DNA from 4 places in the Thermus javaensis genome. Region 1 is predicted to be linked to each of the others. Evidence: riboswitches for the same ligand, from Rfam matches in the RefSeq annotation. Region 1 holds a riboswitch; each other region holds the start of a gene.

Region 1 (7,594 bases):
AGGGCAGAAGCGGAAGGTGGTGGCCATGGACGACCTTTACCTGGGAAGCTTCGGCCCTCGGGCGGGCCGAGCCGCCTTGGACCTCTTCCGGGCCGCCTACCTAAAGGAGGGGTTTGTGGAGGTGGGGCCGTGAGGTCGTACCTCTTCCTTCGCGGGGTGTTTAAGGCGTTCCTCCTCCTGCTCCTCCTGGGCAAGCCCTTACCGCCGAGCCTTGAGGCCCTATGGGAGGAAGTTCCGTGACCAAGAGCCTCGTTTTCCCCCGCTCCCGGCGGTACCGTTTGGTCCTCCTGGTCCTGGCCCTCCTCTTGGTCCTGGCCCTCCTTTTGGGGGCGGGGCTTGGGGCCTACCCCATCCCGCCCTTGGCCATCCCCGGCATCCTCCTAAAGGGGGAAGGGGTGGAGTATCAGGTGCTTACCGCCCTCCGCTTTCCCCGGGTCCTGGGGGCAGCCCTGGTGGGGGCGCTTTTGGCCTTGGCGGGGGCGGTGTTGCAGGGCCTCTTCCGCAACCCCCTGGTGGACCCGGGGCTCATTGGGGTGTCCTCGGGGGCGGCCTTGGGAGCAGCCCTTTTCATCGTCCTCTGGCCCGGGGCGGGGGTCCTCGAGGTCTACGCCCTTCCCCTCTTCGCCTTCTTGGGCGGACTCCTCGCCACCCATCTGCTTTGGCGCTTGGCCCGGACGCCCCTGGGGGTCCAGGTTTCCGTGCTCCTCCTCTCGGGCATCGCCCTGAACGCCTTGGTGGGGGCAGGGATCGGCCTCCTCACCTTTTTGGCGAGCGAGCAGGAGCTCCGTAGCCTCACCTTTTGGACCCTTGGGGGCTTTTCCGCCCTTACCTGGCGCCTTCTTTTGGCTGGGCTGCCCTTGGCCCTCCTCGCCCTTTTCCTCCTCCTTCCCCTGGCCCGTTCCCTGAACGCCTTGGCCCTGGGGGAACGGGAGGCCTTCCACCTGGGGGTGGACCTCGAGGCCCTGAAGCGCCGGGCGGTGGCGGGGGCTGCCCTAGGGGTGGGGGTGGCGGTGGCCCTGGCGGGCGGGGTGGGGTTCCTGGGTTTGGTGGCGCCCCATCTCTTCCGCCTCTTGGCGGGGCCCGACCACCGCTACCTCCTTCCGGGATCGGCCCTTTTGGGCGCGGGGCTCGCCGTGGGGGCGGACCTTCTCGCCCGTACCCTGGCCGCCCCTGCGGAAATCCCCGTGGGGGTGGTGACCGCCCTCCTCGGGGGGCCCTTCTTCCTTTACTTGGTCCTGCGTTACAAGCGGGAGGTGTACCGTGCTTGAGGCGAAAAACCTAGGGTATCGCGTGGGGGAACGGTGGTTGGTAAAGGGCGTGGACCTCGCCGTGCGCGGGGGGGAGTTCCTGGCCGTCCTCGGCCCCAACGGGAGCGGCAAGACCACGCTCCTTCGCCTGCTTTCGGGGGAGCTCCGCCCCTCCCAGGGGGAGGTGTGGCTCCAGGAGCAGCCCTTGGCCGCCTACACCCCGGAGCGCCTGGCCCAGGTGCGGGCGGTGCTTTCCCAAAACCGGGAGATGGGCTTTCCCTACACCGCCTACGAGGTGGCCTTTCTGGGGCGGCTTCCCCACCTTTGGGGTAGACGGGAGGGACTGGAGGACCACGCCAAGGTGGAGGCGGCTTTAGGGCGGGCCCAGGCCGCAGGCTTTAAGGAGCGGCTCTTCCCCAGCCTTTCCGGGGGCGAGGCCATGCGGGTGGAGGTGGCCAGGCTTCTCGCCCAGGAGGCCCGCCTTTTCCTCTTAGACGAGCCCACCAACCACCTGGACCCCCGCTATGCCCTGGAGCTCCTTTGCCTTTTTCGGGCCCTGGCCTACGAGGGAAGCGCGGTGGTGGCGGTGCTCCATGACCTGAACCTGGCGGGGCTTTTCGCCGACCGGATTCTCCTCCTCAAAGACGGCAGGCCCGTGGCCTACGGGGAGCCCCAAGCCGTGTTGCACCCGGGGCTTTTGGAGGACGTCTACGAGGTTTCTTTCCACGCCCTGGGACAACCGGGGACTTTCCGCTTCCTCCTTCCCGTGCCCAAGGAGGTGGTCCGTGGAGCCTGACCACGCCCAGGTGGTGGCCCGGGTTTCCGAGACCCGGTACCTTTCCCGTTGTGCCTGCAACGGGGGCACCTACCACCTGCACTGGGACGCCGCCACCTTTCGCCTTACCCCGGAGGGCCTCCGGTTCCTGGCCCAGGTTTTGGAGGACCTCTTGGCGCGGGGTGGTGACGGGGTGGTGTGGCTTGGGGCGGTGGGCCTCCGTTTTCGGGAGGGGGAGGGGTGGGAGCTCCTTCGCCTGTTAAAGCGGGGGCTTGTTTGGCAAACGGCGACACCGGTGGCGTACTTTCGTCATCTGAACTAGGAGGGTTATGCGGACGAAAACACTTTTTGTGAGCTTTCTGGTTTCCTTGGCCTTAGCGCAGGGGTCCTGTCCGGGCGGGCGGGTGCCCCACGACTTGGGGGAGGTTTGCCTGCCCAAGACCCCAGCGCGGGTGGCGGCGCTGGACTGGCGGCCTTTGGAAGACCTTCTCCTCCTAGGAGTGCAGCCCGTGGCGGGGGCAGATCTGGCGGATTTCCCCAAGTGGGTGAGGATGGAGCTTCCCCAGGGGATCCAGGATGTGGGAGGGCGCATGAGCCCGAGCTTGGAGCGCCTGGCCGCCCTTAAGCCCGATCTGGTCTTGGGCTACACGGGCTTTCAGGGGCGGTTCTACCCCGAGCTTTCCCGCATCGCCCCCACGGCGCTATACGACTATCTCCCCTCCCAGGGACAACTTGCCGCCATGCGGCGGCACTTCCTCCTTCACGCCCGCTTGGTAGGGAAGGAACGGGAAGGGGAGAGGATCCTTTCCGATTTGGACCGCTTCCTGCGGGAGCGGGCGGAGGAGCTTGGGCGCAAGGGGCTTTCCGGTAGGTCCTTCCTCTTGGTCCAGGCCTGGGCCCGGGAGAAGGTCTACAACGTCTTCACCCGGGACACCCTGGCTTCCGAGCTCCTGGAGGCCCTGGGCCTGAAGAACGCCTGGACCGGAAAGGCAGAGGCGTATGGGCTTTCTCGAGTGGGTCCTGAGGGACTAGTGCGTTTGGTGCGCGACAACCCGGGCGTGCTCGTCTTTCTCGTTGCCCAGCCCGAGAATAACCCCCTGAGCGACCCAGCGGTGGGTCCCCTGCTCCGGCTAAATCGGGCTCGGGTGCTGCCCCTGGCCCCGAACACCTGGACCTACGGGGGCCCCCATTCCGCCCGAGTCCTGGTGGAAGAGGTCTGGCGTAGCGTGGGGGGTGGCCAATGAGGCGCTTTGCTGTAGGACTGCTTTTCCTCGCCGCGGCCTTCGCCCAGGGGTTTAGGGCGGACCTTCGGGCCCAGGTGGAGCCCCTCCTTGGAGAGCTTGTTCAAAATGCCCGGCTTCTGGCCCAGGCGGCCCGCGCCTATGCGGAAGCCCCCACCCTCGAGGGCCTGAACCGGCTCCGGGTCCTTTGGCATCTGGCCCGGGAGCCTTGGGAGGTGTTGGAAGCCTTCGCCTTTGGGCCTGTGGGCGACTTTGATCCGTATCTGGACACCTGGCCCGTAAGCCCAGAGGACCTCCGGCGCACCTTGGGGAAGCCTGTGGAGGACCTGCCCCCTGAGGTTCGGGGCTTCCACGCCCTGGAATACCTCCTTTACCAGGAGCCTGCCCGCACCCCAGAGGCCGCCCGCCATCTGGCCCTGTTGGCGGAGGATCTGGCCCAGAAGGCTTCCCGTATGCGGGAGGCTTACTTGGCCTATTTGGAGGAAGCCTCCGAGACGGATTTGACCCTGGAGCTCTACGCCGCAAGCCTGGAACTCGCCGAGGAGCTTTTCGCCGAAAAGCTCAAGAACCCGGAAAGCCCGTACGCTCAGCGCTCGGCCCAGGATTACCGGGCCAATGTCCGGGGTCTCCTCCAAGCCTTCGCCTTGCTTCCCCTACCGGGCCCGGTCTGGGCCTTGGCCCTGGACCTGGAGCGAGCGGTAGCGGCCCTGCCGAGCCCCTTGGAGGGCAACTGGGACCACCCCCAGGTAGCCTTGGCCATAGCCAGAGCCCAAGACCTCCATCGCGCCCTGGCCCAGGCCCCGGTGGGCGATGCGGGAGAGCGGGCCCTCCTTTGGCTCCGCACCTTCCGGGAGGAGTACCTGGTGGAGGGGGAGGTGGATGAGGGGCTAGCAGCCTTGGAGGGCCTTAGGGCCGCCCTGGCGGGGATGCCCCAGGAGGAGGAGGCGCTAAAGTTGGTGGTGGCCCTCGAGGCCAAGGTGCGGGCTCAAGCCCCCGCAGAGGAGGTGGAGCCTTTGCTCCGGGCCTTGGAGGCCCTCTTCCGCTAGGCCGTGCGCCGCTTTCTTTGGCTTGCCCTTTTCCTTCTCGGCGCCCTTCCCGCCCGCTACTGGGTGCAGGACGCTTCCTCTCGGGCCTTCGGCCACCCCCTGCCTGGGCTTACCTCCGAGGCTCTGGAGGCCTTTCGCCGAGGGGACCAAGCCTTCAACCGCATCTTCGTGCGGGAGGACGGCTTGGGCCCCCTCTTTGTGCACCAATCCTGCGCCGGGTGCCACGTGCGGGACGGGCGGGGGCGCCTCGCCTTCGAGGGACGTAGCGAGGCCTTGGTGCGCGCCCGTGCCCTCGATGGGACCGCCCCCCACCCCCGCTTCGGGGTGCAGCTCCAGGACCACGCCCTGCCAGGCTACCCACCGGAGGGCCAGGTCCTCCTCCGCTGGGAGGAAGCGGTGGGGCGCTATCCCGATGGGACCCCTTATCGGCTCAGGCGCCTTAGCCTGGAGGTCCTGGACCCCTCGGGGAGGCCGGTTCCGGGCCGGTATAGCCTCCGCCTGGCTCCACCCGTCTTCGGCGGGGGGCTTCTGGAGGCGGTGCCGGAAAGCGCCCTTCTCGCCTCGCAAGACCCGGAGGACCGGGATGGGGACGGGGTTTCGGGAAGGGTGGCCCGCCTGGCTGGGGGTGAGGTGGGCCGTTTTGGGTGGAAGGCGGGGGTGGCAAGCCTAAAGGAGCAGGCCGCCTTGGCCTACCGGGAGGACATGGGCCTTTCCACGCCCCTTTTCCCCGATGAAGGGGGGATAGAGGTGGGGGAGGCGGAGTTGGAGGCGGTGGTCGCCTACCTCAAGCTCCTGGCGGTGCCCGCTCCCCGCCACGGGCCGGAGGCCCTAAGGGGAAGGCGCCTTTTCGCCCAAATCGGTTGCGCCACCTGCCACCAACCGAGCCTGGCCGGGCTTCCCGCCTACACCGATCTCCTCCTCCACGACATGGGCCCGGGATTGGACGACGGCGTGGCCGAGGGGGACGCCGCCCCTGCCGAATGGCGCACCCCGCCCTTATGGGGGATTGGCCTCACCCGGAAGGTGCTTGGGGAGGAGCTCTACCTTCACGATGGGCGGGCGCGGACCCTCGAGGAGGCCATTCTTTGGCACGGGGGTGAGGCGGAAGGGGCCAAGCGCCGCTTCATGGCCCTTTCCAAGGAGGACCGCGAGGCCTTGCTTCGCTTTCTGGAGGGGTTGTAGTCTGGAGGCTTGACGCTACCCCCAACCCGTGGTAGCCTCCTCCGCAGGACACCCAAGACTTAGGGTGTCCTGGCCGCGATGCCAGGCCGACAGGCCTGGACGCCCGTGGGCGGCGGGGGAAGTCCGGTGAGAGTCCGGCGCTGTCCCGCAACGGTGACCGGCCCCCTTTGGCCGGAAGCCCGAGTACCCGCTTCGCGGTCCTACCCCGTAGCCCTCGAGGCAAGGGTGAAGGTGGTGATGCCCGTGGGACCTTAAAAAAGGCGCACTCCCCTAAAAGTCGAGCTGCCCCACAGGGGCGAGGGTAGGAGGCTTGGACAGGTTCGGCCCTTGGCCGTGTGAAGGAGGTTTTTGTGCGGGAAACCCGCATGGTGTACCCCGTGTTCCCAGGAGAGACCAACCATTACGGGACGCTTTTCGGCGGCACCGCCATGGCCTGGATGGACCAAGCGGCCTTCGTGGCGGCGAGCCGCCACGCCCGGCGCAAGGTGGTCACGGTGCACGCCGACGCCGTGGACTTCCGCCATCCCGTGCCCCAGGGCTCCATCGTGGAGCTGGTGGCCCGGGTGGTGGAGGTGGGGCGGAGCTCCATGCGTGTGGAGGTGGAGATGTGGGTGGAGCCCCTCGAGGCGGGCCGAGAGCCCTATCTGGCCGCCCGGGGTGGGTTTGTGTTGGTGGCGTTGGACGAGGCGGGCCGGCCCACCCCGGTTCCTCCTTTGGAGAGGGGGTAAGGGTATGAGGGTCAAGACCTTGGCCTATGGTTTTCCCCGCTTGGGCCCGAAGCGGGAGTACAAGAAACTTTTGGAGGGCTTTTGGTCTGGGGTTGTAACGGAGGAGGCGTTCTGGAAGGGGTTGGAGGTCTTGGAGGCACTCCGGCTTTCCACCTACCGCCGCTTTGTGGAACTTTACCCCGTGGGGGAGATGAGCCTTTACGACCCGCTCTTGGACCTGGCGGTGATGGTGGGCGTCTACCCCGTGGATCCAAAGGACGCGGCAGCGTACTACGCCCTGGCTCGAGGTAAGGACGCTTTGCCCTTGCGGAAATGGTTTGGCACCAACTACCATTATTTGGCACCCCTTCTTCCTGAAACGCCCCGTTATCAGCCTCACTGGAATAAGCCCCTAGAGGCTTTCCGCAAGGACTCCGAGGGGCTTCCCCACCTGTTAGGGCCATACACCCTACTTCGCCTGGCACAGAACCCTCCGGCAGGACGAGATCTGGTCCGCCACCTCGAGGCCCTCGGGGAGGTATACGTTGAGTTCCTGGCCCAGCTCAAAGGGGCAGGAGCCACCTTGGCCCTTCTGGAGGAGCCTGCCCTAGGATTGGACGGGGCTTCTGAGGATGCGCCTGTCCTCAAAAAGCTTTACACCCGCTTTCTGGAGGTTCTACCCCTCGCTCTTCTTACCCCTTATCTGCTGCCTCCAGAGGAACTCTATGCTCTGCCCTGGACTGCAGCCAGCCTAGGGGTGGAAATTCTTCGTCAGGGCCGTTTTCAAGCGATTGCCATCCCAATCCTAGGGGTGGTGGAGGGGCAGGGGGTTTGGCGTACCCCCCTTTCTGAGGTAGCCGCCCACCTGCAAGAGGTGGGCAAGGAGGGCGAGGTTTGGCTTGCTCCTAAGGCGCCCCTGTACCACCTGCCCTGGCGGGTGGAGGCATCGCCTCCTGGTTTGGAGGGCCGGCTGGCTTTTGCTGAGGAGCGGCTTTGGGAGCTTTCCCTCCTGGCCCGTATGTTGTGCGGGGAGGGAGAGGCTTGGGATCTGGCGCAAGCCTGGCGGCCCCAGGAGGGTTCGCCTTCGTTGCCCACCCTGCCCCCTTCTCCCGGGCCCCGGCCCTCGAGGGAGGTTCGCAAGGAGGCGCAACGGGACCTCGGCCTACCCCTTTTTCCCACCACCACCATTGGCAGTTTTCCCCAAACCCCTGAGCTTCGGGCTTTGCGGGCGCGTTTCCGGGCGGGCAGGATTTCGGCTCAGGCTTATGAGGAAGCCATACGGGAAGCCATCGCTCGGGTCATACGTTTCCAAGAGGATTTGGGGCTGGACGTGTTGGTCCACGGGGAGCCCGAGAGGAGCGATATGGTGGAGTTTTTCGCCGAGCGCTTGGAGGGG
Region 2 (7,594 bases), on a different contig from region 1:
CCCCTGGTGGCCTTTGAGCCTTTTGCTTCTCTACCTCGCCGCCCTAGGCTTCGCCCTGGGCATGGGAGCCCTCGCCCTTCACTTCAAGCAGGTGGAGGGCTTCTTCACCATTGTCCAGTTCCTCTTCCTTCCTTACTTCTTCTCCCTGGTTCGCTTCGCTCCCTGGATGACCCCCCTCCCCTTTGCCCCAGGGACGCAGCTCCTGAAGCTCGCCCTCACCGGGGAGGGGGCGTTCCCCGGGCTTCTCCTCCTCGCCTTCGTGCAGGCCCTCCTCTTTCTCGGGGCGGGGCTTTTCGCCATGGCCTGGGTCTACGCGGCGGTGCGGCGGAGGGGCCTATTAGGGAGGTACTGATGCGGCTTTTGGTGCAGAACGTCCACAAGCGCTTCGGCAAGCTGGAGGCCCTCAAGGGGGTGAGCCTGGAGCTTGGGGCCGGGGAGATCCTGGGCCTTTTGGGCCCCAACGGGGCGGGCAAGACCACCCTCATCAAGGTCGTCCTCGGCCTCCTCCTCCCCGATGGGGGGGAGGTGGTCCTGGAGGAGGGCGGGGCGCGGCGCAGACCCCAGGGCCACGAGTTCGGCGTCCTCCTGGAGGGAAGCCGCAACCTCTACGTCAACCTGAGCCTCCTGGTGAACGCCCTCTACTTCGGGGGCATCCGGGGGCTTCCCCCCAGGGAGGTCCGCCCCCGGTTTGAGGCCTGGTTGGAGCGCTTCGGCCTAAAGGACCGCCTCCACGCCCCCCTCGCCTCCCTCTCCCGGGGCATGCAGCAGAAGGCGGCCTTGGCCTTGGCCCTCGCCCTCAAGCCCCGCTTCCTCCTCCTGGACGAGCCCACCCTGGGCCTGGACCCCGTGAGCCGGAGGGAGTTTGAGGGGATCCTCCTGGAGCTTAAGAAGGAGGGCTGGGGCATCCTCCTCACCTCCCACGACCTCGAGGTGGTGGAGCGGGTGAGCGACCGGGTGGCCTTCCTCCACCGGGGGGAGGTGCGGCGGCAGGGCCCCACCCGGGCCCTCCTCCGGGACTGGGCCGGGGAGGGGTACCGGGTGCGCCTCGCCGAGCCCAAGGCGGAGGCCCTCCTCCAGGCCTTAGGCCCCGGCTGGAGCGCCGAGGGCCCCGAGGTCCTCTTCTTCCTCGGGCCGTGGGAGGCGCTGCGGGAGGCCTTGGGAACTCTTCCCGTGGAGGTCCTCGAGGTCTCCAGGGGAACGCCGAGCCTGGAGGCCCTCTTCCTCCACCTCTTCGGGGAGGCCCGCCCTTCCCCTGGCGCACAACCTCGCACTGTCTAGCCGCACGGGGGATAGGGGGGTGTTGCCGGTCCTCGAGGGGGTCGGCGAGGGACCGCCCCCCACCCGGGTCGGCCCAGGGGATTGGCCCAAAAACGCGATGGCGGAAGGGCCTCTCGAGGCGCCCCCCTTCCCGTTGACCCCTTACCCAACCTGTGGTAGGGTCTTGGGCAGGACGCCCAAGACTTAGGGTGTCCTGGCCGCGATGCCAGGCCGACAGGCCTGGACGCCCAAAGGCGGTGGGGGAAGTCCGGTGAAAGTCCGGCGCTGTCCCGCAACGGTAACCGGCCCAAGCGTCGCGCCCTCCGCCCCGGCCGGAAGCCCGAGTACCCGCTTCGCGGCCCTGCCCCGTAGCCCTCGAGGCAAGGGTGAAGGTGGTGAGACCCGTGGGACCTTAGCCTAACCCCCAAAACCCGTCACGGGCCCAGCGCCCGAAAGAGGCCCTTCGGCTCTAGGAAGCTTTTCCCGCCCAAGGAGGCGCTATGCGGGAGACGCGGATGGTCTACCCCGTCTTCCCCGGGGAGACCAACCACTACGGAACCCTGTTTGGCGGAACGGTTCTGGCCTGGATGGACCAGGCGGCCTTTGTGGCCGCCACGCGCCACGCGCGCAAGAAGGTGGTAACGGTACACGCGGACGCGGTGGACTTCAAGCGCCCCGTCCCCCTGGGGGCCATCGTGGAGCTGGTGGCCCGGGTGCGGGAGGTGGGGCGCACCTCCATGCGGGTGGAGGTGGAGATGTGGGTGGAGCCGGTGAAGGAAGGCGAGGAGGCCTACCTGGCCGCCCGGGGCGGGTTTGTCCTGGTGGCGGTGGACGAAAGGGGGAGGCCAAGCCCGGTGCCTCCCCTGGAAGGAGGTGAGGCCCGTGCCCCTCACGGCGCCTAGGCTCGCCTACCGCCCCTACGAGTACCCCGAGCTCCTCCGCTTCCGGGACGCCATCCGGCACAGCTACTGGGTGCACACGGAGTTCAGCTTCCAGTCCGACCTTCAGGACCACGCCCTGGCCGACGAGAAGGAGCGCTCCCTGGTGGAGCGCGCCCTCCTCGCCATCGCTCAGGTGGAGCTCGCCGTCAAGCTCTTCTGGGCCCGGGTCTACGACCGCTTTCCCAAGCCCGAGATCGCCGAGGTGGGCCTCACCTTCGCCGAGAGCGAGGTACGGCACGCCAACGCTTACGCCCACCTCCTGGAGCTTTTGGGCCTGGAGGAGGCCTTTGGACAGGCCCTGGAGGGGGCGAGCGCCCTCCGGGATCGGGCCCAAGCCCTGGGAGAGGCCCTTCGGCGCGCCCAGGGGAAGGACCTGCGGGAATACGCCCTCGCCCTCTTCCTCTTCTCCGCCTTCACGGAACACGTCTCCCTCTTCTCCCAGTTCTACGTCCTCATGGCCCTAAACCGCCGCGGCAACCGCTACAAAGGGATCTCCAACGCCATTGAGGCCACCAGCAAGGAGGAGAACGTCCACGGCCTCTTTGGGGTGGAGCTCCTCCGTCTCCTCAGGACGGAGCACCCCGAGGCCCTGGGGGAGGAATTTCAGGAAGAGTCTCTACGCCTCGCCCAGAAGCTCTTCCGGGCCGAGGAAAACCTCCTGGACTGGCTCTTCGCCATGGGGGAACCCTCTTTGGTGGGGCACGGAGAAACCCTGGAGTTCCTCAAGGGACGCTTCAACGAAGTCCTCGCCCTCCATGGACTCCCCGAAGCCTTCCCTGTGGACCGGGCGAGGCTTCGGGACACGGAGTGGTTCACCCTGGAGCTCCTCGCCGACAAGGAGGTGGACTTCTTCAACAAGCGGAGCGTGGCCTACGCGCGCAGGGTACAAAGCTTTGATCCGGAGGAGCTTTTCTGAAGGAGGAGGCATGACCAAGACCAAGCGGACCTACGAGCCCTGGTACTGGGCCAACGAGCACACCCGCCTCTACATGCGCCGGGGCTACCTGCTGCCCGGGGTGAGCGTGGAGGAGCGGGTGAGGGAGATCGCCCAGCGGGCCGAGGCCCTCACCAAGGTGGAGGGGTTTGGCCGCAAGTTCCAGGAGTACGTGGCCCGGGGCTGGTACTCCCTCGCCACCCCCATCTGGGCCAACTACGGCCTCAGGCGGGGCCTTCCCATCTCCTGCTACGGCACCTACGTGGAGGACGACACCGCTTCCATCCTGAGGGCGGTGGCTGAGGTGGGGATGATGAGCAAGCAGGGGGGAGGGACCTCCCTCTACCTGGGAAGGCTCCGCCCACGGGGGGCCCCCATCCGGGACAACGGGGAGAGCAACGGCTCGTTTGCCTTCGCCTCCCTCTTTGACCGGGTGATCGAGGTCTTCAACCAGGGCTCCACCCGCAGGGGCCAGTGCGCCGCCTACCTGGACATAGAGCACCCTGACCTCGAGGAGTGGCTTTCCATCCAGCGGGAGCACTCCCCGGTTCAGTCCCTCTTCTGGGGGGTGAGCGTGGGGGACCGCTGGCTTGAGGAGATGATCGCCGGGGACGGGGAGAAGCGGGCCCGCTGGGCCAAGGTCCTGAAGAGCCGGGCCGAGGTGGGCATCCCCTACCTCTTCTTCCGGGACAACGCCAACCAAAAGGCCCCCGAGGTCTTCAAAACCCTCGGCAAGACCATCTGGGCCAGCAACCTCTGCACGGAGATCATGCTCCCCTCCTCGGAGGAGGAGAGCTTCGTCTGCTGCCTCTCCTCCCTGAACCTCCTCCACTACGAGGAGTGGAAGGACACGGACGCGGTGGAGACCCTGGTCATTTTCCTGGACTCCGTGCTGGACGACTTCATTGAGAAGGCGGAGGGCATCCCCTACATGGAGCGGGCGGTGCGCTTCGCCAAGCGCTACCGGGCCATCGGCCTCGGGGTCCTGGGCTGGCACAGCTACCTCCAGTCCCAAAGAATCCCCCTGGAAAGCCCCGAGGCCTTCCGTAGGAACGCCGAGATCTTCAAGACCATACGGGAGCGGGCCGAGGAGGCCTCGAGGTGGCTGAGGAAGCGGCACCCCGAGGACGAGCTCGCCGGGGTGGGGGAGCTTAAGGAAAGGCGCAACGCCACCCTCCTCGCCATCGCTCCCACCAAGTCCAGCGCCTTCATCCTGGGCCAGGTCTCTCCCTCCATAGAGCCCTACACCAGCAACTACTACCTGAAGGACCTACAGAAAGCTCGCGTCCCCTTCAAGAACCCCTTCCTGGAGGAGGTGCTGAGGGAAAAGGGCAAGGACGAGGAAAAAGTCTGGCGGAGCATCCTGGAGCACAACGGTTCCGTGCAGCACCTGGACTTCCTCACCGATGAGGAAAAGGCGGTGTTCAAGACCTTCGCCGAAGTCTCGCAGATGACCCTGGTGAACCTGGCGGCCTCGAGGCAGAAGCACATTGACCAGGGGCAGTCCCTGAACCTTGTGATCCACCCGGAGGCCCCGCCCAAGGACGTGAACGCCCTGGTCCTCCACGCTTGGCGCTCGGGCCTCAAGGCCCTCTATTACCAGTTCAGCCAGAGCGTGGCCCAGGCCTACAGCCGGGACCTCCTCCTCTCCTGCCAAGCCTGCGAGAGCTGAGGGCAGGCTACCCCAAGCAAGGCCCGGGGGAAGGGAACCCTCCCCCGGGCACTAAAGGGGCCTCAGAACGGTAGCTCCTCAAACCCCCACACCTCGCTCTCCGCCGCCCCCCTGCCCTCTAGAACAGGTCCTCGCTCGGCGTTCCCTCCGCCCCTTCTGCCTTCTTGGGCCGCACCAGAAGGGCGAAGTCGTCCAGGACCAGGGTGAGCCGGGTCTTCTTCCCGTCCTTTCCCTCGTAGGTCTCCGTTTGGAGCCTGCCCTCCAGGTGGGCGTAAGTCCCCTTGGGCGGGTCCATCTCCGCCAGGGCCTCGGCGAGGCCGCCCAAGGCCAGGACCTCGAGGAAGACCGCCTCGTCCTCCTTCCGCCGCCCCTGCACGGCCACTGAGGTCTTCCAGATCGCCACGCCCTGGTTGGTGTAGACCAGCTCGGGCTTCCTCGCCAGGTACGCCTTCAGAATCGCCTTCATCCTTCCTCCTTTCGCCGGGCCTACGGGGGGGGCTAAAGCCCCCCCTGCCCTTTAGCGCCTGACCAGGTAGTAGCTCCCCGTGGGGCTCCGCTTCAGCCCCTCCTCCTTTAGCCACGCCTTCAAGGCCTCCTTCACTTCCCGGAGGGTCCGGGGAAGCTCGCCCTCCCAGTCCTCCTCCGCCTGGAGCAGGTTGAGGAGGGCCACCGCCTGCTCGGGGGTGAGCTTGAGCTCCCGCATCGGGCACCTCCCTCGCCCCAAGCCGGGGGGCCTTTAGGCCCCCTTGCCCTATGCCGCCTGGAGCTCGGGGAAGAGGGGGATGCGCCTATCCCCTTTGGCCCCTTCCCGGGCCGCCTCCCGCCAGGCCTCGGGCAGGGGCAGGGGGAGGAGGGCCTGGGCCAGGACGGGATCCGCCCGGAGCCTGCGGGCCACCAGGGCCTCCGCCTTCCGCCCCTCCCGCCCTTCCAGAAGCTCCTGAAAGAGCCTGCTCCCCAGGAAGGGCAAGCCGAAAAGGGCTTCCTCCAGGAGCCCCTGCAGGATGCGGCTAGCCCTCCCCTCCGGCGTCTTGGGCAGGCTTGAGCAGGGCGATAAGCGCATGGAAGCCCTCCCTTCCCAGGGCCACCAGGCCCCCCTGGGCGTGGGGGTAGAGGCGAAGCTCCGCCTTCCCGGGCCCGAAGACCTCCAGGGCCCCGAGAAGATACTTGCCGTTCACCCTAAGCCTGCCCTCCCCTTCCCCGGGCAGAACCTCCTCGGAGAGGGGGGTGAAGTCCTCCCCTAGGGCCTGGACCCGCACCTCCTCCCCCAAGGCCTGGAGCTCCACCCCGTGGTTCTTGGGCTCTGCCACCACCAGGGCCCGCCCCAGGGCCTCCCGCAGGGCCCTGGCCTCCACCCGAAGGCGGCCCAGAGGCTCCCCTTGGGGGAGGACCTTCCGGTAGGGTACGAAGCCCTCCTCCGCCAGGGGGAAGGCGGCCCGGCCCCAGAGGGTCTCCGCCACCAGGGCGTGGGCCTCGGGCTGGAGGAAGGTGAAGGAAAGCCCCGGGTCCAGGGCCTTCAGGGCCGCCAGGGCCTCCTCCGGCTTGAGGAGGAGCTCCACCCCGGGGGTGGGGGTCTCGGCCTCGAGGGAGAAGGTGTAGAGACGGTAGCCGTCCGTGGCCACCAGGCGAACCCTGCCCGCCTCCACCTCCAGGAGCACCTTGCGGGCCTTCTCGTGGCTCGAGGCCCGGGCCAGGGTGGCGGCCTCCCCAAAGGCCTCCAGGAAGGCCAGGGCCTGCACCCGGAAGAGGGGATTGGCCTCCCCGGTGAGGAGGCTCACGCCCACGGGCCTCGCCTCGGGGTCGTAGGTGAAGATCTGGGCGCTGAAGCCCCGTCCCCGCACCTTGAGCCAGCCTTCCTCCAAAGTAAGCTCCACCATGCCGCCCGCCCCCTCCAGGAGCTCCAGGAGGGGCTTGCGGGGCACCACCGCCCCCGGGAACCCCTCGGCGGGAAAGGGCAGGCGCACCTCTGCCTCTACCCCGTCCCCTGCCCGGCGCAGGGTGAGGTGTTCCCCGCCCGCAAGCGCCACCGCATCCCGGCCCCACCGGACGGGGGGCAGGCGCTTTAGGGTCTTCAGCAAAAGGCCAGTTTCCACCAGGACAGGCCGTGTGGCCGTGATAATCATCGCCCACCTCCCACCCCTCCCCGTGGGGCCGGAAGGCCCCCGGGGCCAGAAGGGGAAGGGGCCAGGTCTATACCCGGCCCCCCTTATGCCTTTTCAAGGGCCCAGGAGAAAGGCCTCCACTCGGGCGTACTCCTCCAGGGCCTGGGTCCAAAGGGCCTCGTCCCCCGCTTTGGGGTCGTACCGAGCCTGCCAGCTAAGCCCCAGGAGGCGCTCGTAGGCCTTGCGCACCCCCCGGGGAAGCCCCGCCCGCTTCAAGAGGCCCTGGACCTGGGCGTAGCTCTGGGGAGTGGGCGCCTGGGGCAAGCGCTCCAGGGCCCAGGCCAGAAGGGCATGATGCACCCCATAGAAGAGCACCACCGCCGCCCAGCGGGGGCTCCTCTCCGCCAGGGCAAAGGCCAGGGCCAGGTCCTCCCCAGCCCTGGCCCGCCGAGCTTCCACCTCAGTCATGGGGCACCAGGATCACCGCCACCCCCAGGTCCAGGTCGTCCTCCAGGTCCAAGAAGGCTTCCTCCAGGCGGTCGATCTCCTCCTGGGGAACCTCCCGCCCGTAGAAGGCGATCCCCTCCACCCCAGGCAGGGGCTCCCCGCTGAGGTGCCTGAGGCTCCAAGCCCGCACCACCCCCCGGGCTTTGGCCTCCTCCAGGAGGGCCTCCACCCGGCGGGCCGCCTC
Region 3 (7,594 bases), on a different contig from region 1:
ACCCGAAGCAAGGTGGTCTTGCCGGAGCCGTTGGGGCCGAGGAGGGCCAGCCATTCCCCCGGGCCCACCCTGAGGTCCACCCCCTTTAGGGCGAAAGGCCCCACGATACCCCTCGCCTCAAGCCCGCCCACGCCGCCTCCAAAGGAGGTAAAGGAAGAAGGGCCCTCCGAGGAGGGTGGTCACCACCCCCACGGGAAGCTCGGCGGGCCGGGTAAGGGTGCGGGCCAGGAGGTCGGCCAGGGCCAGAAGGACGGCCCCGCCCAGGGCGCTCGCCGGCAGGAGCAGGCGGTAGTCCTCCCCCAAAAGCCGCCTTAAGGCGTGGGGGGTGACGAGCCCCACGAAGCCGATGATCCCCGCCTGGGCCACGCTGGCGGCGGTGAGGAGGCTGGCCGCGGCCAAAAGGAGGAGCTTTAGCGCATTGAGGGGAAGGCCCAGGCTTCGCGCCACCTCCTCCCCAAGCTGCAGGGCGTTAAGGACCCGGCCCAGGAGGAAAAGGGGCGGTAAGGCGAGGAGGAGGAAGAAGGCCAAGGCCCTCACCCCCGGCCAGCCCAAAAAGGCCAGGTTCCCCAGGGTGTAGGCGAACACCGCCCGAACCCGATCGGCGTCCTGGAGCATCAGGTAGGTGGTGAGCCCCGTGAGGACGCTGCCCACCACCACCCCCGCCAAGACCAGCTCCCCCGTCCGCGCCACCCCTCCGGCCAAGACCAGGGTGAGGAGGGTGGCGAAAAGGGCCCCCAGGAAGCCGAAGAGGGTGGCGGAAAGGGGAAGGCCCTGGAAGACCGCATGCTGGGCGAAGGCGGGGGAAAGCCCGCCCATAAGGACCGCCAACAGGGTCACGCCAAAGGCCGCCCCCGAGGCCGCCCCCATGAGATAGGGATCGGCCAAGGGGTTGCGGAACAGGCCCTGGAAGGAAGCCCCCGCCACCCCCAAGGCCGCCCCCACCAGCATGCCCCCGAGAACCCTGGGCAGGCGTAGCTCGGTGATGATGGGGTTCTCCTCGAGGCCCAACAGGGCCCGCACCACCTCCCCGAAAGGCACCGCCACCGCCCCCAAGGCGAGCCCCAAAACCAAGGCCAAGGCCAAGAGGGCCAAGAGCCAGGCGAAGACGAGGCTCCGCCTGAGGGCAAGGGGCAAGGACAAGGTCATGGCCTAGCGCCCGTGGAAGCAGTCCACCAGGAGCCTAAGCCCTTGGGCCACCCGGGGGCCGGGGCGGGAAAGAAGGTTGTCCTCCCCCCCCGTATACACGCAGATCCTCCCCGCCTGCACCGCCCTCACCCGGCTCCAACCCGGTCGGCTCTGTATGGTTTCCCGGGCGTTCGGGTAGGTGGCCACGATGACCTCGGGGTTCTTCTCCACCACGAACTCGGGGGCGATCTTGGGGAAAAGCCCAAGCTCCTTGGGAACGATATTCACCCCCCGGGCCTTCTGGATGAGGACCCCGATAAAGCTTTCCGGCCCCACGGTGTAAGGGGTGGGGTCAATCTCGTAGTAGACCCGGGGCCTGGCCTTGGCCTTGGCGGCCCGGGCCTCCTCCTGGTAAACCTCCTTCTGGATCTGGGCCACCAGCCTTTCCCCCTGCGACCCAAGCCCCAGAAGCTGCGCCAGGGTGCGTACGGTTTTGAAGATGTCCTCGTAGGTTTCCGTGCGCACCACGAACACGGTAAGCCCTGCCCGCTCCAGGGTTTCGTAAAGCTTGCCGTAGCGGGAAACCAAGACCAAGTCCGGCTTCAAGGAGACGATCAGCTCGGGGTTAGGGTTGTAAAGCCCCCCCGCCTTGGGCAGGCGCTTCACGCTCTCCGGCCAATCCGAGTAGTCGTCCGTGGCCACCAGGCGGTCGCAGGCCCCCAGGGCGCACACCGTCTCCGTAACCGAAGGCAGCATGGAGACCACGCGCTTAGGGGGGGCCTTCAGGGTCACCGAGCGGCCCAGGTCGTCCGTGAGGGTGAGGGGAAAGGCAAAGGCTAAGGCCAAGAGAACCGACAAAAACGCCCAGATTTTCCTCATGCCCACCTCCCTAAGGCCGCTAGGGCCAGGCGCACCGGGCCCGGGGGAGGTAGGGCAACGCCCCTGCCGAAAGAGCGGCAGGGGCACCAAAACGCTTGAGAAGCCCCCAGCGCTCCCCCATCCGCGTGAGGTGCCCGCCACGGGGTAAGGCGGGCGGCCCTGGCAGGTATTCGGGCTTCCGGCCTGCGAGGAAAGGCCCATGGCTTGGCCGGTTACCGTTGCGGGACAGCGCCGGACTTGCACCGGACTTCCCCACTTTAAGCCTGGGCTACGCACCCAGGCACCAGGGCAACGGACCTGGCTTTGAGGCCCTAGCGGGCCTTGGCTTCAAGGCTAAGCCCTGGAGGGCGAACCTGACAAGGGCTTGACGGAAGGCGGGGGCGGTGGTTTACTTAGTCCCGAGAACGAACTAAAGGGGGGCACGGGTGCGCAAAGGGGACACACAGGAAATCCGCAGGCTGAACCGCCGGGCCATCTTGGGCCACCTGCGGCGGGGTCCCCTCACCCGCGCCGACCTCTCCCGGCTCACGGGCCTGGCCAAAAGCGCCGTGAGCCGCCTGGTGGACGAGCTCTTGCACGAAGGCCTCCTGGAGGAAGGGGCCTCCACCTCCCCGCCCTTGGGGCGGCCGGGAACCCTGTTGCACCTGCGGCCAGGGGCCCGCTTCGCCCTGGGAGCGGAAATCGGGGTGGAAGGTACCGTCCTCCTGGCCCTGGACTGGCGGGGTGAGGTGCTTTGGGCCAAGGAGTGGGCCCACGCCAAGGAGGCGGGGCCGGAGGAGCGCTTCGCCCGGCTTCTGCAGGAAAGCCTGCCTGAGGCCCAAGGGGCCTTGGGCCTCGGCTTCACCCTGCCCGGCGTGGTGGTGGGAACCCAGCTCCTTTACGCCCCCAACCTGGCCTGGCGCAACCTGGATTTGAGCCCCTTTCTGGCCTCCTTCCCCCTACCCACCTTGGCGGAAAACGACGCCAAGGCCTCCGCCCTTTCCGAGGTCTTCTTCCACGGGGAGGAAAACCTGGCCTACCTGGTCCTCAGCACCGGCCTGGGCGTGGGCGTGGTGGCGGAAGGCCGCCTCCTCCGGGGAGCGAGTGGTGCGGCGGGGGAGGTGGGCCACTGGCTCGGCTTTGGGGAAGCCCCTTGCGCCTGTGGGCGCAAGGGGTGCTTGGAAACCGAGCTCGGCCTGGGAGCCTTGCTGCGGCACCACCGGGCCTTGGGAGGGGAAGCGGAGGACCTCGAGGCCCTCTTGGCCCAGGCCCAGGCGGGCCACCCCCTGGCCCGGACCGCCTTGGCCCACCTAGGGGACGCCTTGGGCCGGTTTGTGGCCAACCTGGCCGTGGCCTACGACCCCGCCCGGGTAGTGGTGGGGGGCAAGGCGGCGGAGCTCTTTCCCTTCTTGGAAGCCCCCTTGCGCCGCGCCCTGGCGGCGCACGCCTTTTTGGAAACCCACCGCACGCTTTCCGTGCAACCCTCTTCCTACGGGCACCTGGCGGCGGCGGTGGGCGGGGCGAGCCTCTTTTTGGCGCGCTTCTTTGAGTTGGGCGGCCTGTGGGCGGAAAGCCCACGTCGCAATGGAGGTAGGTATGAGGAAGTGGCTTTGGGTACTCGGCATGGCCTTGGGGCTTAGCGCCCTGGCCCAGACGGGCAAGCTAGAGATCTTTTCCTGGTGGGCGGGGGACGAGGGGCCGGCCCTCGAGGCCCTCATCCGGCTCTACAAGCAGAAGTATCCCGGCGTGGAGGTCATCAACGCCACGGTGACCGGAGGAGCTGGGGTTAACGCCAAGGCGGTGCTCAAGACCCGGATGCTCGGCGGCGACCCCCCCGACACCTTCCAGGTCCACGCCGGCATGGAGCTCATCGGTACCTGGGTGGTGGCCAACCGCATGGAGGACCTCACCCCCCTCTTCCGCCAGGAGGGCTGGCTCCAGGCCTTCCCCAAGGGGCTCATTGACCTCATCTCCTACAAGGGGGGCATCTGGAGCGTCCCGGTGAACATCCACCGCTCCAACGTCATGTGGTATATCCCGGCCAAGCTGCGGGAATGGGGGGTGAACCCGCCCAGGACCTGGGCCGAGTTCCTCGCCACCTGCGAGACCCTGAAGCGGAAGGGCCTCCAGGCCCCCTTGGCCCTGGGGGAAAACTGGACGCAACAGCACCTTTGGGAAAGCGTGGCCCTGGCCATGCTGGGGGCTGACGGCTGGAACAACCTTTGGAACGGCAAGCTGAAGTTCACCGACCCCAAGGCGGTGGCGGTCTGGGAAACCTTCGGCAAGGTGCTGGACTGCGCCAACAAGGACGCCGCTGGGCTTTCCTGGCAGCAAGCGGTGGACCGGGTGGTGCAAGGCCAGGCCGCCTTCAACATCATGGGGGACTGGGCCGCAGGGTACATGGCCACCACCTTGAAGCTTAAGCCCGGCACCGACTTTGCTTGGGCCCCTTCCCCGGGCACCCAAGGGGTCTTCATGATGCTCTCCGACTCCTTCGGCCTGCCCAAGGGAGCCAAGAACCGCCAGAACGCCCTCAACTGGCTCCGGCTGGTGGGGTCTAAGGAAGGGCAGGACACCTTCAACCCCCTTAAGGGCTCCATCGCCGCCCGCTTGGACTCCGACCCGGCCAAGTACAACGCCTACGGCCAGGCGGCCATGCGGGACTGGAAGTCCAACCGCATCGTGGGCTCCTTGGTCCACGGGGCCGTGGCGCCGGAAAGCTTCATGAGCCAGTTCGGCACGGTGATGGAGATCTTCCTCCAGACCAAGAGCCCGCAGGCGGCGGCCAACGCCGCCCAGGCCATCGCCGACCAGGTAGGCCTGGGCCGCTAAGCGCCCTTCTCCCCGTGGGGGCTACGTCCCCCACGGGGTTTTCCCCGAGGACACATGCGCGACCGCATCACGGCTTTCTTGGTCCTCCTCCCCTCCTTGGTGGCGGTGGGCATCTTCGTCTACGGCTTCATCGGGCAAAACCTCTACGTTTCCCTCAGCGACTGGGGCAAGAACCCCGCCCAAGCCCTGGCCGAGAAGCCCACCCTCCACTTCGTGGGCCTCTCCAACTACCGCGAGCTCTTCACGGGCTTCGTGGACGTGCGCTTCCGCCAGAGCGTGGTGAACCTCATCTTCTTTACCCTCTTCTTCATGGCGGGAAGCCTAGGCCTGGGCCTTCTCCTGGCGGTGGCCTTGGACCAAAGCCCAAGGGGGGAAGGCTTCTTCCGCACCGTCTTCCTCTTCCCCATGGCCCTTTCCTTCGTGGTCACGGGGACCATCTGGCGCTGGCTTCTCCAGCCCCAAGGCGGGGTGAACGTCCTGCCCACGCTGTTGGGCCTACCCCCTTGGTCCTTCCCCTGGCTCACCACCAGGGAACAGGTCCTGGTCTTTGACTGGAACCAGCTTCCCTTCTACACCGCCTTGGTGGTGGGGCTTGTGCTCCTCTACGTGGCCTACCGGGCCCACCGGGAAGGGGAAGGGAAACGGCGCCTTTATGCCCTCCTTTCCGGCGGGTTGCTCCTCCTTTGGGCCTTCACCTTGGGACGGAGCGCGCACCTCCTTCCCTACCCCGAGCCCCATGGCTTCAGTTTGGCCTTGGTGGGGGTGATCCTGGCGGCCATGTGGCAGATGTCGGGGTACACCATGGCCCTGTACCTGGCGGGGCTTAGGGGAATACCCGTGGAGGTCCTCGAGGCCGCCAAGGTGGATGGGGCTACCCCCTGGCAGACCTACCGCCACGTGATTCTGCCCCTCCTTGCCCCCATCACCCTTTCCGCCATGATCGTGTTGGGGCACATCGCCTTAAAGATCTTTGACCTCATCTTCGCCATGGCCGGCCTGGACTACGCCCCCACGGACGTGCCCGCCATCTACATGTACCTTCTGGCCTTCCGCGGCAACCAGTTCGCCAAGGGTGCGGCCATCGGCATCCTGCTCCTCCTCCTGGTGGCGGTGGTGGTGGTGCCCTACCTGGCCAGCCAGCTTCGGAAGGAGGTGCGGCGCTGATGGGCCGGGTCATCCTCTACGCCTTCCTCCTCCTCATGGCGGGCTTTTTCCTCCTTCCCGTCTACCTGGTGGTCCTCACCGCCTTGAAGGAACCCGCCAAGATTACCCTGGACACCGTTTGGCACTGGCCCGACCCCGTCTACTGGGAAAGCTTCCGCATCGCCTGGGAGGCCTTCCGGCCCAAGTTTCAAAACTCCTTGGTCTTGGCCATCTCCGCCACCCTGCTTTCCGCCCTGGTGGGGGCCTTAAACGGCTACGTGCTGGCCAAGTGGCCCTTCCCTGGGTCCAACCTCCTCTTCGCCCTCTTGCTTTTCGGGATGTTCATCCCCTACCAAAGCATCCTGATCCCCCTCTTCCAGTTCGTGAAGGCCATCGGGCTGTACGGGACGCTCCTTGGCCTCATCCTGGTGCACGTGATCTACGGCATCCCCATCGTCACCCTAATTTTCAAGAACTACTACAGCGAAATCCCCGACGAGCTGGTGGAGGCAGCCCGCATTGACGGGGCCGGCTTCTTCGGGGTTTTCCGCCACGTCATTCTGCCCCTCTCCGCCCCCGCCTTCGTGGTGGTGGCCATCTGGCAGTTCACGCAGATCTGGAACGAGTTCCTCTTCGCCGTGACCTTGACCCGGCCAGAAAGCCAGCCCATCACCGTGGCCCTGGCGCAGCTCGCCGGGGGGGAGGCGGTGAAGTGGAACCTGCCCATGGCGGGGGCCATCCTGGCCGCCTTGCCCACGCTGTTGGTCTACATCTTCCTAGGCCGCTACTTCCTGCGGGGGCTTCTGGCGGGGTCGGTGAAGGGCTAGGCCGGCTTGAGACCTTCCAGAAGCGTTGCCGCCATCTCCTGGGCCTGCTGCAAAAAGGCCCGGGGATTTTCTCCTTTAGCCAGGGCCAGGGCCTCGAGGTAGGCCTCCAGGTATTCCTCGGCGATGAGGGCCATGACGGTGAAGGCCAAACGGCGCCAAGCATCCTCCAGGGCCCGGGCCTCCTCCAAGGAGAGGTGCCCCCTGGCCCTTCGGCCCACCTCCTCCACGAGCCAGTTCCACATGGCTGCCATCATGGCGTTGGTCACGCCGCGGCGCACGTGCACGAGCCCCACCAGGGCCTGCCAAGCGAAGTACTGCCCGTTGAAAGGACCCCGCAGGGTACGGAGGTACCAGTCTCTAAGGGTTTTCTCCCGGGCTGGCCTCTCCCCTTCGCGGAACACCTTTCGGGTGGCAGGATGGCCGAAGAGGGTATCGTAAAAGCCCTGCACCAGGTCCTCGGTCCAGCCTTCCATCAGAGGAGCATACCGGGCCAAGACCTTTCCATCCTCTAGCGGCCGGAAGCGGGCGGAAGGGGGCAGCTGGCTCCAGATCTCTTGGGCGATCTGGTAAAAGCGGGCAAGGTTCTTCTCCGTCATGGGGCCAAGATACCAAATCCCGCTAGACTATCCCCATGCAAGCCTGGGTGCAGGAGAAGCTCGGCGCCCCCTTGGCGCGCAAAGAGGTGGAGGACCCCACGCCGGGGCCAAGGGAGGTGGTCCTCCAGGTGGAGGCGGTGGGCCTCAACTTCGCCGACCACCTGGTGCGGCTTGGGGCCTACCTCACCCGGTTCCACCCGCCCTTCATCCCGG
Region 4 (7,594 bases), on a different contig from region 1:
CCCACCGGGCCCACGAGTACCTCATCCGGCTGGGCTTGGAGCTGGGGGACGGGGTCCTGGCCCACCCCATCCTGGGGGCCAAGAAGGCGGACGATTTCCCCACGGAGGTGATCCTCCGGGCCTACGAGGCCCTCCTCCAGGGGTTCCTCCCCCAGGACCGGGTGGCCCTCTTTGGCCTCGCCACCCCCATGCGCTACGCCGGGCCCAAGGAGGCGGTCTTCCACGCCCTGGTGCGGAAGAACTTCGGGGCCACCCACTTCCTGGTGGGCCGGGACCACGCCGGGGTGGGGGACTTTTACGACCCCTATGCCGCCCACCGCATCTTCGACCGGCTTCCCCCCTTAGGGATAGAGATCCTCCGGGTGGGGGCCGTCTTCCACTGCCCCCTGTGCGGCGGCATCGCCTCGGAAAGGACCTGCCCGGAAGCCCACCGGGAACGGCGGCTTTCCATCAGCATGACCAAGGTGCGCGCCCTCCTCCGGGAAGGGAAGACCCCGCCCCCCGAGCTGGTGCGGCCCGAGCTCCTCCCTATCCTGCGGCAGGGGGTGTAGCGAGGGCCCTTTGCACCCGGGGCAGGACCTCGCCCCCTAAAAGCTCGATGGCCCGCAGAACCTTGGCGTGGGGCAGGGTACCCACGGTGAGCTGGAGGACAAGCCTTTCGGGGCGGAAGAGCTCGTACCAGTAAAGGGCCTTCTCCGCCACCCGAAGGGGGTCGCCGATGAAGTCGGCCCCCTCGAGGCCCCGGGACCAGGCGAAATACTCCTGGGTCAGAGGCTGCCACCCCCGCTCCCGCCCGATCCTGTTCATCACCGCCAAGAAGGCGGGGGCGGCGAGGCGGAAGGCTTCCCCATCCTCCTCGGCCACAAAGCCGTGGGCGGCCAGGGTGAGCCTGGGGGTGTGGCCGTGCTCCTGGGCGGTCTTCCGGTAAAGCGCCACGAAGGGCAGGAAGCGCTTGGGACTCCCAGCGATGACGGCGAGGACCAAGGGAAGCCCAAGCCGCCCGGCGCGCACCGCGGACTCAGGGCTGCCGCCGGCCGCCACGAAGAGGGGCAAGGGGTTCTGCTTGGGCCTCGGGTACACCCCCAGGCCGGGGATGGGCTGGGTGAACCGCCCCCCAGGCCAGTAGACCCTCTCCGCTTCCCGGATTTTCAGGAGAAGGGCGAGCTTTTCCTCAAACAAGGCCTCGTAATCCCGCAGATCATAGCCAAAAAGCGGGAACGACTCCACAAAGGAGCCCCGCCCCACCCAAAGCTCCGCCCGCCCCCCGGAAAGAAGGTCCAGGGTGGCGAACTGCTGGAAGACCCGGACGGGATCGTCCGAGGAAAGGACCACCACGGCGCTCGCCAGCCGGATCCTCCGGGTATGGGCGGCGATGGCGGAAAGGACCACCGCCGGGGCCGACACCGCATAGTCTTCCCGGTGGTGCTCCCCCACGGCGAAGAGGGCGAGGCCCGTTTCCTCGGCCAGCTCCGCCTCCTCTAAAAGGCGCCTTAGCCGTTCCTCCGCCGTGGGGGGGCGGCCCAGCTCGGGGTCCAGGGTCCGGTCGCCAAAGGTGTACAGGCCTAGCTCCATACTCCAAGGGTATGGGGCCACTTTATTTTTAAAAGTGCTTGCCCCCACCCTCCGCCCAGGCCAGAAGCCGCTCCGCCCCCCCTATCCGGGCGGGAAGGTAGAGGTGGACGAAGCTCGCCAGCACCCTCCCGTCGGTGTACCCCTCCACCTCCTCCCCCCCCACCCGGCGCCAGGCGGGGCTTGGGGAGGGAGGAAGCCGGGCGTAGTGGAACTCGTGCCCCTTGAAGGCTTCCCCCGCCCGGGCCACGGGGCTATCCCGCAGGGCCTCCACCTCCCGGTAGCCCAGAACGGGTCTTTCGGCCATGGTGGCCTCCCCGGGCACCCGGCCCACCATGGGGTAGAAGCGCTCCCCCACCCAAAGGCCTTGGGAGAGGTACATATACCCCCCGCACTCGGCCACCACGGGCCCGGGGAAGCGGCGGATGGCCTCCCTGAGGGCCCGGTTTTCCGAAAGCCTCTCGGCGAAGAGCTCGGGGTAGCCGCCCCCGAGGAGGAGGGCCTCCGCCTCGGGCAGGGCCTCGTCCTCCAGGGGGCTAAAGGGGAGGAGCTCGGCCCCCAAGGCCTCGAGGAGCTCCAGGGCCTCGGGGTAGTAGAAGCGGAAAGCCTTGTCCCAGGCGTAGGCCACCCGGGCTCGAGGCGGGCGCCTTTCGGGCAGGAAAGGCGGTGCCTCGGGAAGGGGCGGGGCAGAGGCCGCCAGGCGGAGGACCGCCTCCAGGTCCACCCGGAAGGCCCGCCCCAGGGCCACCAAGGGGAGCTCCACCTCCCCCGCCAGGACGAGGCCCAGGTGGCGCTCGGGCAGGGCGAGGGCGGGGTCCTGGGGCAGCCAGCCCAGAAGGGGCAGGCCCAAGGGCGCCAAGGCCTCCTCCAAAAGGGCCGCATGGCGCGCCGAGCCCACCCGGTTGGCGAAGACCCCCACGAGGCGAAGCCCGGGGTCATGGTCGCGGAAGCCCCGCACCAAGGCGGCGATGGAGCCGGCCATGCCCTTGGCGTCCACCACCAGGGCCACGGGCGCCCTCAGGAGCTTGGCCACCTGGGCCGTGGAGCCCACCCTCCCCAAGGGGTCCTTGCCGTCGAAAAGGCCCATGACCCCCTCCACCAGGGCGAAGTCCGCCCCCCTCGCCCCGTGGCGGAAGAGGGCGAGGAGGCCCGCCTCGTCCAGGAAGAAGCCGTCCAGGTTGTAGGGCCTGCGGCCACAGGCGGCCTCCAGGTGGGTGGGGTCGATGTAGTCGGGCCCCACCTTGAAGGGCTGGACCCGAAGGCCCCGCTCCCTAAGGGCCAGGGCCAGGGCGAGGCTCACGGTGGTCTTCCCCGTCCCGGAGTGGGGTGCCGCCAAGACCAGGCGCATCAGTGCTCGATCCCCCTTTGGGCCGGCACGCCCGCGTCGAAGGCGTGCTTGAGCTTGCGCATCTCCGTGACCGTATCCGCTAAGGCCAAAAGGGCCTCCGGCGCCCCCCTCCCCGTGACCACCACGTGCACGTGGGCGGGGCGGGCCTGGAGGGCCCCCAAGAACTCCTCCAAGGAGATCCAGCCGTAGCGCAGGGGATAGGTGGCCTCGTCCAGGATCACCAGGTCGTAGGCCCCGGAGAGGAGGGCTTCCTTGGCCCTCTCCCAGCCCTCCTGGGCCAGGCGGGCGGAGGCGGCAAGGTCTTGGCTCTTCCAGGTGAAGCCGTCCCCTAGGCCCTCGATGGGGATGCCGAGGAGGGCAAGGGCCCTATGCTCCCCGAAGCGGGCGGTGGCGTGCTTGAGGAACTGGAAGACCCGCACCCGCAGGCCCCGGCCGTGGGCCCGCAGGGCCAGGCCGAAGGCGGCGGTGCTTTTCCCCTTGCCATCCCCGGTGTAAACGATGAGAAGCCCCCGCCGCTCCCCCTGGGGCCTGGCGTAGGGCTTTAGACGCCGAGGCTCTTCCATAGGGCATAGCCTAGCAGGGAAGAGAGCTCCGCCAAGGCGATCATGGCCCCCAGGATGTCCCCGTTTACCCCCCCGAGCCGGGCCAGGGCGAGCCGCGCCACGAGGAAGGCGGCGAGGAGGGCGGAAAGGGCGGGCAGAGGGAAGAGGAGGGGAAAGGGGAGGGCCAAGAGGAGGGCAAGCCCCCAGGGCCCCCCCCGTATGGCGGCCGCCATCCCCGGGCCCAACAGGGGGTAGCGGTGGAGGAAGGGCAGGCAGGCGAAGCGGGCGAAGCCCGGGAAGAGGAGGAGGAAAAGGGGGTCTTGCCCCGCCCCCAGGGCCTGCCAGAGGAGGAGGAGGTAAAGCCCCCCCACCCCGAAGGCGAAGGGCCCCAGGTGGGGGTCCTTGAGGATGCGAAGCCTCTCCTCCCGGGGGCGGTGGCCCAAAAGGGCGTCGGCGGCGTCCAGAAGGCCATCCAGGTGGAGAAACCCCGTGAGGCCGAGGAGGGAGGCCGCCTGGAGGGCCGCCAAAAGCCCCGGGGGCAAGGGAAGGAGGGCGAGGAGGGCGAGGGAAGCCCCCAGGGCGTAGCCCACCAGGGGGAAGAAGGCCACCCCGCGGCGGAAGTCCTCCGCCTGGAGCGGCACGGGCACGGGGAGGACGGAAAGGAGGGAGAAGGCGGCGAGAAGCGCCCGCAACACCTACAGGCCCCGGGAAACCCCCGCCTCGGCGAAGGTGGCCATGTGCAGGATGCGGGCCGCAGCCCGGAGGAGGGGCATGGCGAGGACCGCCCCCGTCCCCTCCCCCAGGGCCAGGTCCAGGTTCAAGAGGGGCCTCAAGCCCAGGGCCTCGAGGAGGTGGCGGTGGCCGGGCTCCCGGGAGAGGTGGCCGGCGAAGAGGTGGTCCCGGAGCCCGGGCTCCAGGCGGTAGGCCAAAAAGGCCCCAGCGGTCACGGGGAAGCCGTCCAGGACCAGGGGCACCCCCTGGGCGTAGCCCTCCAGGTACACCCCGGCGATGGCGAGGAGCTCGAGGCCCCCAAGCTCCGCCGCCACCGCCAAGGGGTCCATCCCGGGGCGAAGGCGGGCGAGGGCCCTCGCCACCGCCTCCCGCTTGCGCCTTAGCCCCGCCTCCCCCACCCCCGTCCCCCGACCCACCACCTCCTCAGGGGCAAGGCCCAAGAGCCCAGCGGTGAGGGCGGCGGCGGCTGTGGTGTTCCCGATGCCCATATCCCCGGCGGCGAGGAGGGTGGCCCCCTCCGCCAGGGCCCGCCGCGCCGCCTCCCGCCCCGCCAGGAGGGCCCTTTCCGCCTCCTCCCGGGTGAGGGCGGGCTCCGCCGCCAAGTTACGGGTCCCCTCCCGCACCTTGCGCTTGAGGAGCCGGGGGTGGTCGGGAAGCTCCCCCTTGACCCCCACGTCCAGCACGTACACCTCGCAGTCCGCCGCCAGGGCCAACTGGTTGATGGCCGCCCCGCCCCGGAGGAAGTTCAGGACCATCTGCCGGGTGACCTCCTGGGGGTAGGCGGAAACCCCTTCCGCCACCACCCCGTGGTCGGCGGCGGCCACCACCACCGCCCCCCGGCCAAGCTCCGGCTTCACCCGGCCCTGGATAGCGGCCAGGCGCACCGCCACCTCCTCCAGGTACCCCAGGGAACGGGGCGGCTTGGTGAGCTCCTCCATACGCTTTTGGGCCTCCTCCAAAATACCCCGATCCATGGCCCTTACTATACACTCTTCCCGTGGAGCTCTGGCTCGTGCGCCACGGGGAAACCCTCTGGAACCGGGAGGGGAGGCTCTTGGGCTGGACCGACCTCTCCCTCACGCCCTTGGGGAGGAAGCAGGCGAGGGCCCTCAGGGGCCTCCTCCCGCCCCTGCCCGCCTTTAGCTCGGACCTCAAGCGGGCCCTGGAAACGGCGGCCCTGGCGGGTTTCGCCCCCATTCCTAGCCCCGCCCTGCGGGAGATCCACTTCGGGGCGTTGGAGGGGGCTTTCTGGGAGGAACTGGAGGCGGTCCACAAGGAGGCCCTCCTCCGCTTCCAAGGGTTTGCGCCCCCAGAGGGGGAGCGCCTCGAGGCCTTTCAAGAAAGGGTCTTCCGCTTCCTGGAAGGGCTAAAGGGGTCAGCCCTCCTCTTCACCCACGGGGGGGTGGTGCGGGCGGTGCTCCGGGCCCTGGGGGAAGACAGCCTCGTGCCCTTGGGAAGCGCCGTGGTGGTGGATTGGCCCCAAAGGGTCCTGGGGAAGGTCTTGACACCAACCATTGACGGGGAACCTCCGCCGAAGTAAAACAGGGGCAAGCCCCTTAGCGGGGCCCGTGCGGCTAGGGCGCCCCAAGGCCCGGATGTCTTGGGGCATAAAAGGGGGAAGACCGGTGAAAGTCCGGCGCTGTGCCGCAACGGTAACCGGCCCATACCTAAGGCCCCTCCTCATTGGCCGGAAGCCCGAACACCCGCCCTAGCCCGCGCCTCACCTGCCCCCGAGCAGGGGCGAAAGGAGGCAAGGATGAGAAGAGAACCTGGTCCTCGGCTTAGGCCTGTAGCTTCCCGTACACATAGAGGGACCCCATGACGGGCCTGGATCTTTTGGCCGTGGCCCTAGGGATGCGCCACGGCGTGGACCCCGACCACCTGGCTGCAGTGGACGGGCTTTCCCGGGTGCGCCCCTCCCCCTATAACGGCGTCCTCTTCGCCCTGGGGCACGGTGGGGTGGTCACCCTGCTGGCCTTCCCCGCCGCCGCCCTCCTGGAACGGGTGGACCTGGAGGCCCTCCACCTCCCCCCCCTGCTCCTTCTCCTGGTGGGAGGGCTTAACCTGTACCGCCTCCTCAGACCCGAGGAAAGGGCGCCTGCCCGCCTTCCCCTCCTCCACCCCCTCCTCCTCGGCCTTCTCTTCGGCTTGGGGTTTGAAACAGCTAGCCAGCTCTCCGCCCTGGCCCTTTCTGCGGAACTTTCCCCCTTGCGCCTGGGACTCCTCTTCACCCTGGGGATGCTCCTGGTGGACGGGGTGGACGGGTTCCTGGCAAGCCGCCTGCAGAACCTAGCCCACGACTCGGAGCGGGCCAGGCGGGCGAGCCGCTTCCTGGGCTGGACAGTGGTGGCGGTGGCCTTCCTCCTGGCCGCGGCTGAACTCTTGGCCCTGGACCTCGAGGCCCTCGCCCTCCCCTTGGGCCTGGGCCTCTTTGGGCTTTTAGTCTCCTTGAGGCTTTACGCCCTGCGCCCGGCATGAGCCACCCCTACCCCCCGCCCCGCGACAAGAAGGGAAGCCGCATCGGCTTCACCACGGGGGCTAACGCCGCTGCCGCGGCCAAGGCCGCGGCCCTGGCTCTCCTGGGGGAGGCCCCGGAGGTGGTGGACATCTGGCTTCCCGCAGGCTGGCGGCAGCCCTTCCAGGTCTTCCGCCTGGAGCGGAAGGGGGATGGGGTTTTGGTGGGGATGATCAAGGACGCCGGGGACGACCCCGACGTGACCCACGGGACGGAGATCCAGGCCTACGTGCGCTTCGCCAGCGCAGACCAAATAGAGGGGGGCGAAGGGGTGGGGGTGGTGACCAAGCCCGGGCTCGGGGTGCCCGTGGGGGAGCCCGCCATCAACCCCGTGCCCCGGCGGATGATCTGGGAGGCGGTGCGGGAGGCGACGGACCGCCCCTTGGCCATCGCCATCGCCATCCCTGGAGGGGAGGAGCTGGCCAAAAAAACCCTCAACCCTAGGCTTGGGATCCTGGGGGGCCTCTCCGTGCTTGGCACCACGGGGGTGGTAAAGCCCTACTCCACCAGCGCCTTCCGCATGAGCGTGGTCCAGGCGGTGGGGGTGGCGCGGGCCAATGGCCTTTTGGAGATCGCCGCCACCACCGGGGGAAAAAGCGAGCGCTTCGCCCAAAGGCTCCTTCCCCACCTTCCCGAGATGGCCTTCATAGAGATGGGGGATTTCGTGGGGGATGTGCTCAGGGCGGCGCGGAAGGTGGGGATAGAAGTGGTGCGGATCGTGGGGATGATCGGAAAAGTATCCAAGATGGCCGACGGCAAGACTATGACCCACGCCGCGGGCGGCGAGGTGAACCTACCCATGCTCCTGGGCCTCCTCAAGGAAGCGGGGGCAAGCCCTCGGGCCCTTAAGGAGGCGGAAGGGGCCGCCACCGCCCGCCGCTTCCTGGA

Evidence for each region. Region 1 has a riboswitch for cobalamin ahead of ABXG85_RS08255 (acyl-CoA thioesterase). Riboswitches for the same ligand answer to the same signal wherever they lie in the genome.
Region 2: another riboswitch for cobalamin. It lies ahead of ABXG85_RS09560 (acyl-CoA thioesterase); the one in region 1 lies ahead of ABXG85_RS08255 (acyl-CoA thioesterase).
Region 3: another riboswitch for cobalamin. It lies ahead of ABXG85_RS10980 (ABC transporter substrate-binding protein); the one in region 1 lies ahead of ABXG85_RS08255 (acyl-CoA thioesterase).
Region 4: another riboswitch for cobalamin. It lies ahead of ABXG85_RS07640 (HoxN/HupN/NixA family nickel/cobalt transporter); the one in region 1 lies ahead of ABXG85_RS08255 (acyl-CoA thioesterase).

The regions. Positions count from the first base shown of each region.
Region 1 covers NZ_BSRG01000007.1:41,809-49,402, forward strand. The annotation lists gene ABXG85_RS08220 (heme/hemin ABC transporter substrate-binding protein) at 1-133, shown strand, start outside; gene ABXG85_RS08225 (FecCD family ABC transporter permease) at 237-1,268, shown strand; gene ABXG85_RS08230 (ABC transporter ATP-binding protein) at 1,261-2,043, shown strand; gene ABXG85_RS08235 (hypothetical protein) at 2,033-2,344, shown strand; gene ABXG85_RS08240 (ABC transporter substrate-binding protein) at 2,352-3,266, shown strand; gene ABXG85_RS08245 (imelysin family protein) at 3,263-4,309, shown strand; gene ABXG85_RS08250 (di-heme oxidoredictase family protein) at 4,313-5,491, shown strand; cobalamin riboswitch at 5,545-5,700, shown strand; gene ABXG85_RS08255 (acyl-CoA thioesterase) at 5,857-6,219, shown strand; gene metE (5-methyltetrahydropteroyltriglutamate--homocysteine S-methyltransferase) at 6,224-7,594, shown strand, end outside.
Region 2 covers NZ_BSRG01000010.1:43,113-50,706, reverse strand. The annotation lists gene ABXG85_RS09570 (ABC transporter) at 1-352, shown strand, start outside; gene ABXG85_RS09565 (ABC transporter ATP-binding protein) at 352-1,278, shown strand; cobalamin riboswitch at 1,456-1,627, shown strand; gene ABXG85_RS09560 (acyl-CoA thioesterase) at 1,758-2,159, shown strand; gene ABXG85_RS09555 (ribonucleotide-diphosphate reductase subunit beta) at 2,140-3,114, shown strand; gene ABXG85_RS09550 (ribonucleoside-diphosphate reductase subunit alpha) at 3,125-4,804, shown strand; gene ABXG85_RS09545 (single-stranded DNA-binding protein) at 4,923-5,270, opposite strand; gene ABXG85_RS09540 (hypothetical protein) at 5,322-5,507, opposite strand; gene ABXG85_RS09535 (hypothetical protein) at 5,556-5,864, opposite strand; gene ABXG85_RS09530 (hypothetical protein) at 5,812-6,924, opposite strand; gene ABXG85_RS09525 (hypothetical protein) at 7,018-7,371, opposite strand; gene ABXG85_RS09520 (hypothetical protein) at 7,364-7,594, opposite strand, start outside.
Region 3 covers NZ_BSRG01000015.1:36,580-44,173, reverse strand. The annotation lists gene ABXG85_RS10990 (ABC transporter ATP-binding protein) at 1-131, opposite strand, end outside; gene ABXG85_RS10985 (FecCD family ABC transporter permease) at 118-1,146, opposite strand; gene ABXG85_RS10980 (ABC transporter substrate-binding protein) at 1,150-2,004, opposite strand; cobalamin riboswitch at 2,149-2,307, opposite strand; gene ABXG85_RS10975 (ROK family protein) at 2,430-3,623, shown strand; gene ABXG85_RS10970 (ABC transporter substrate-binding protein) at 3,580-4,815, shown strand; gene ABXG85_RS10965 (carbohydrate ABC transporter permease) at 4,870-5,979, shown strand; gene ABXG85_RS10960 (carbohydrate ABC transporter permease) at 5,979-6,785, shown strand; gene ABXG85_RS10955 (protoglobin domain-containing protein) at 6,782-7,381, opposite strand; gene ABXG85_RS10950 (zinc-binding dehydrogenase) at 7,417-7,594, shown strand, end outside.
Region 4 covers NZ_BSRG01000006.1:91,407-99,000, forward strand. The annotation lists gene ABXG85_RS07605 (sulfate adenylyltransferase) at 1-551, shown strand, start outside; gene ABXG85_RS07610 (LLM class flavin-dependent oxidoreductase) at 529-1,572, opposite strand; gene ABXG85_RS07615 (cobyrinic acid a,c-diamide synthase CobB) at 1,601-2,917, opposite strand; gene cobO (cob(I)yrinic acid a,c-diamide adenosyltransferase) at 2,917-3,480, opposite strand; gene ABXG85_RS07625 (adenosylcobinamide-GDP ribazoletransferase) at 3,459-4,154, opposite strand; gene cobT (nicotinate-nucleotide--dimethylbenzimidazole phosphoribosyltransferase) at 4,155-5,165, opposite strand; gene ABXG85_RS07635 (histidine phosphatase family protein) at 5,189-5,731, shown strand; cobalamin riboswitch at 5,753-5,916, shown strand; gene ABXG85_RS07640 (HoxN/HupN/NixA family nickel/cobalt transporter) at 6,010-6,669, shown strand; gene ABXG85_RS07645 (cobalt-precorrin-5B (C(1))-methyltransferase) at 6,666-7,594, shown strand, end outside.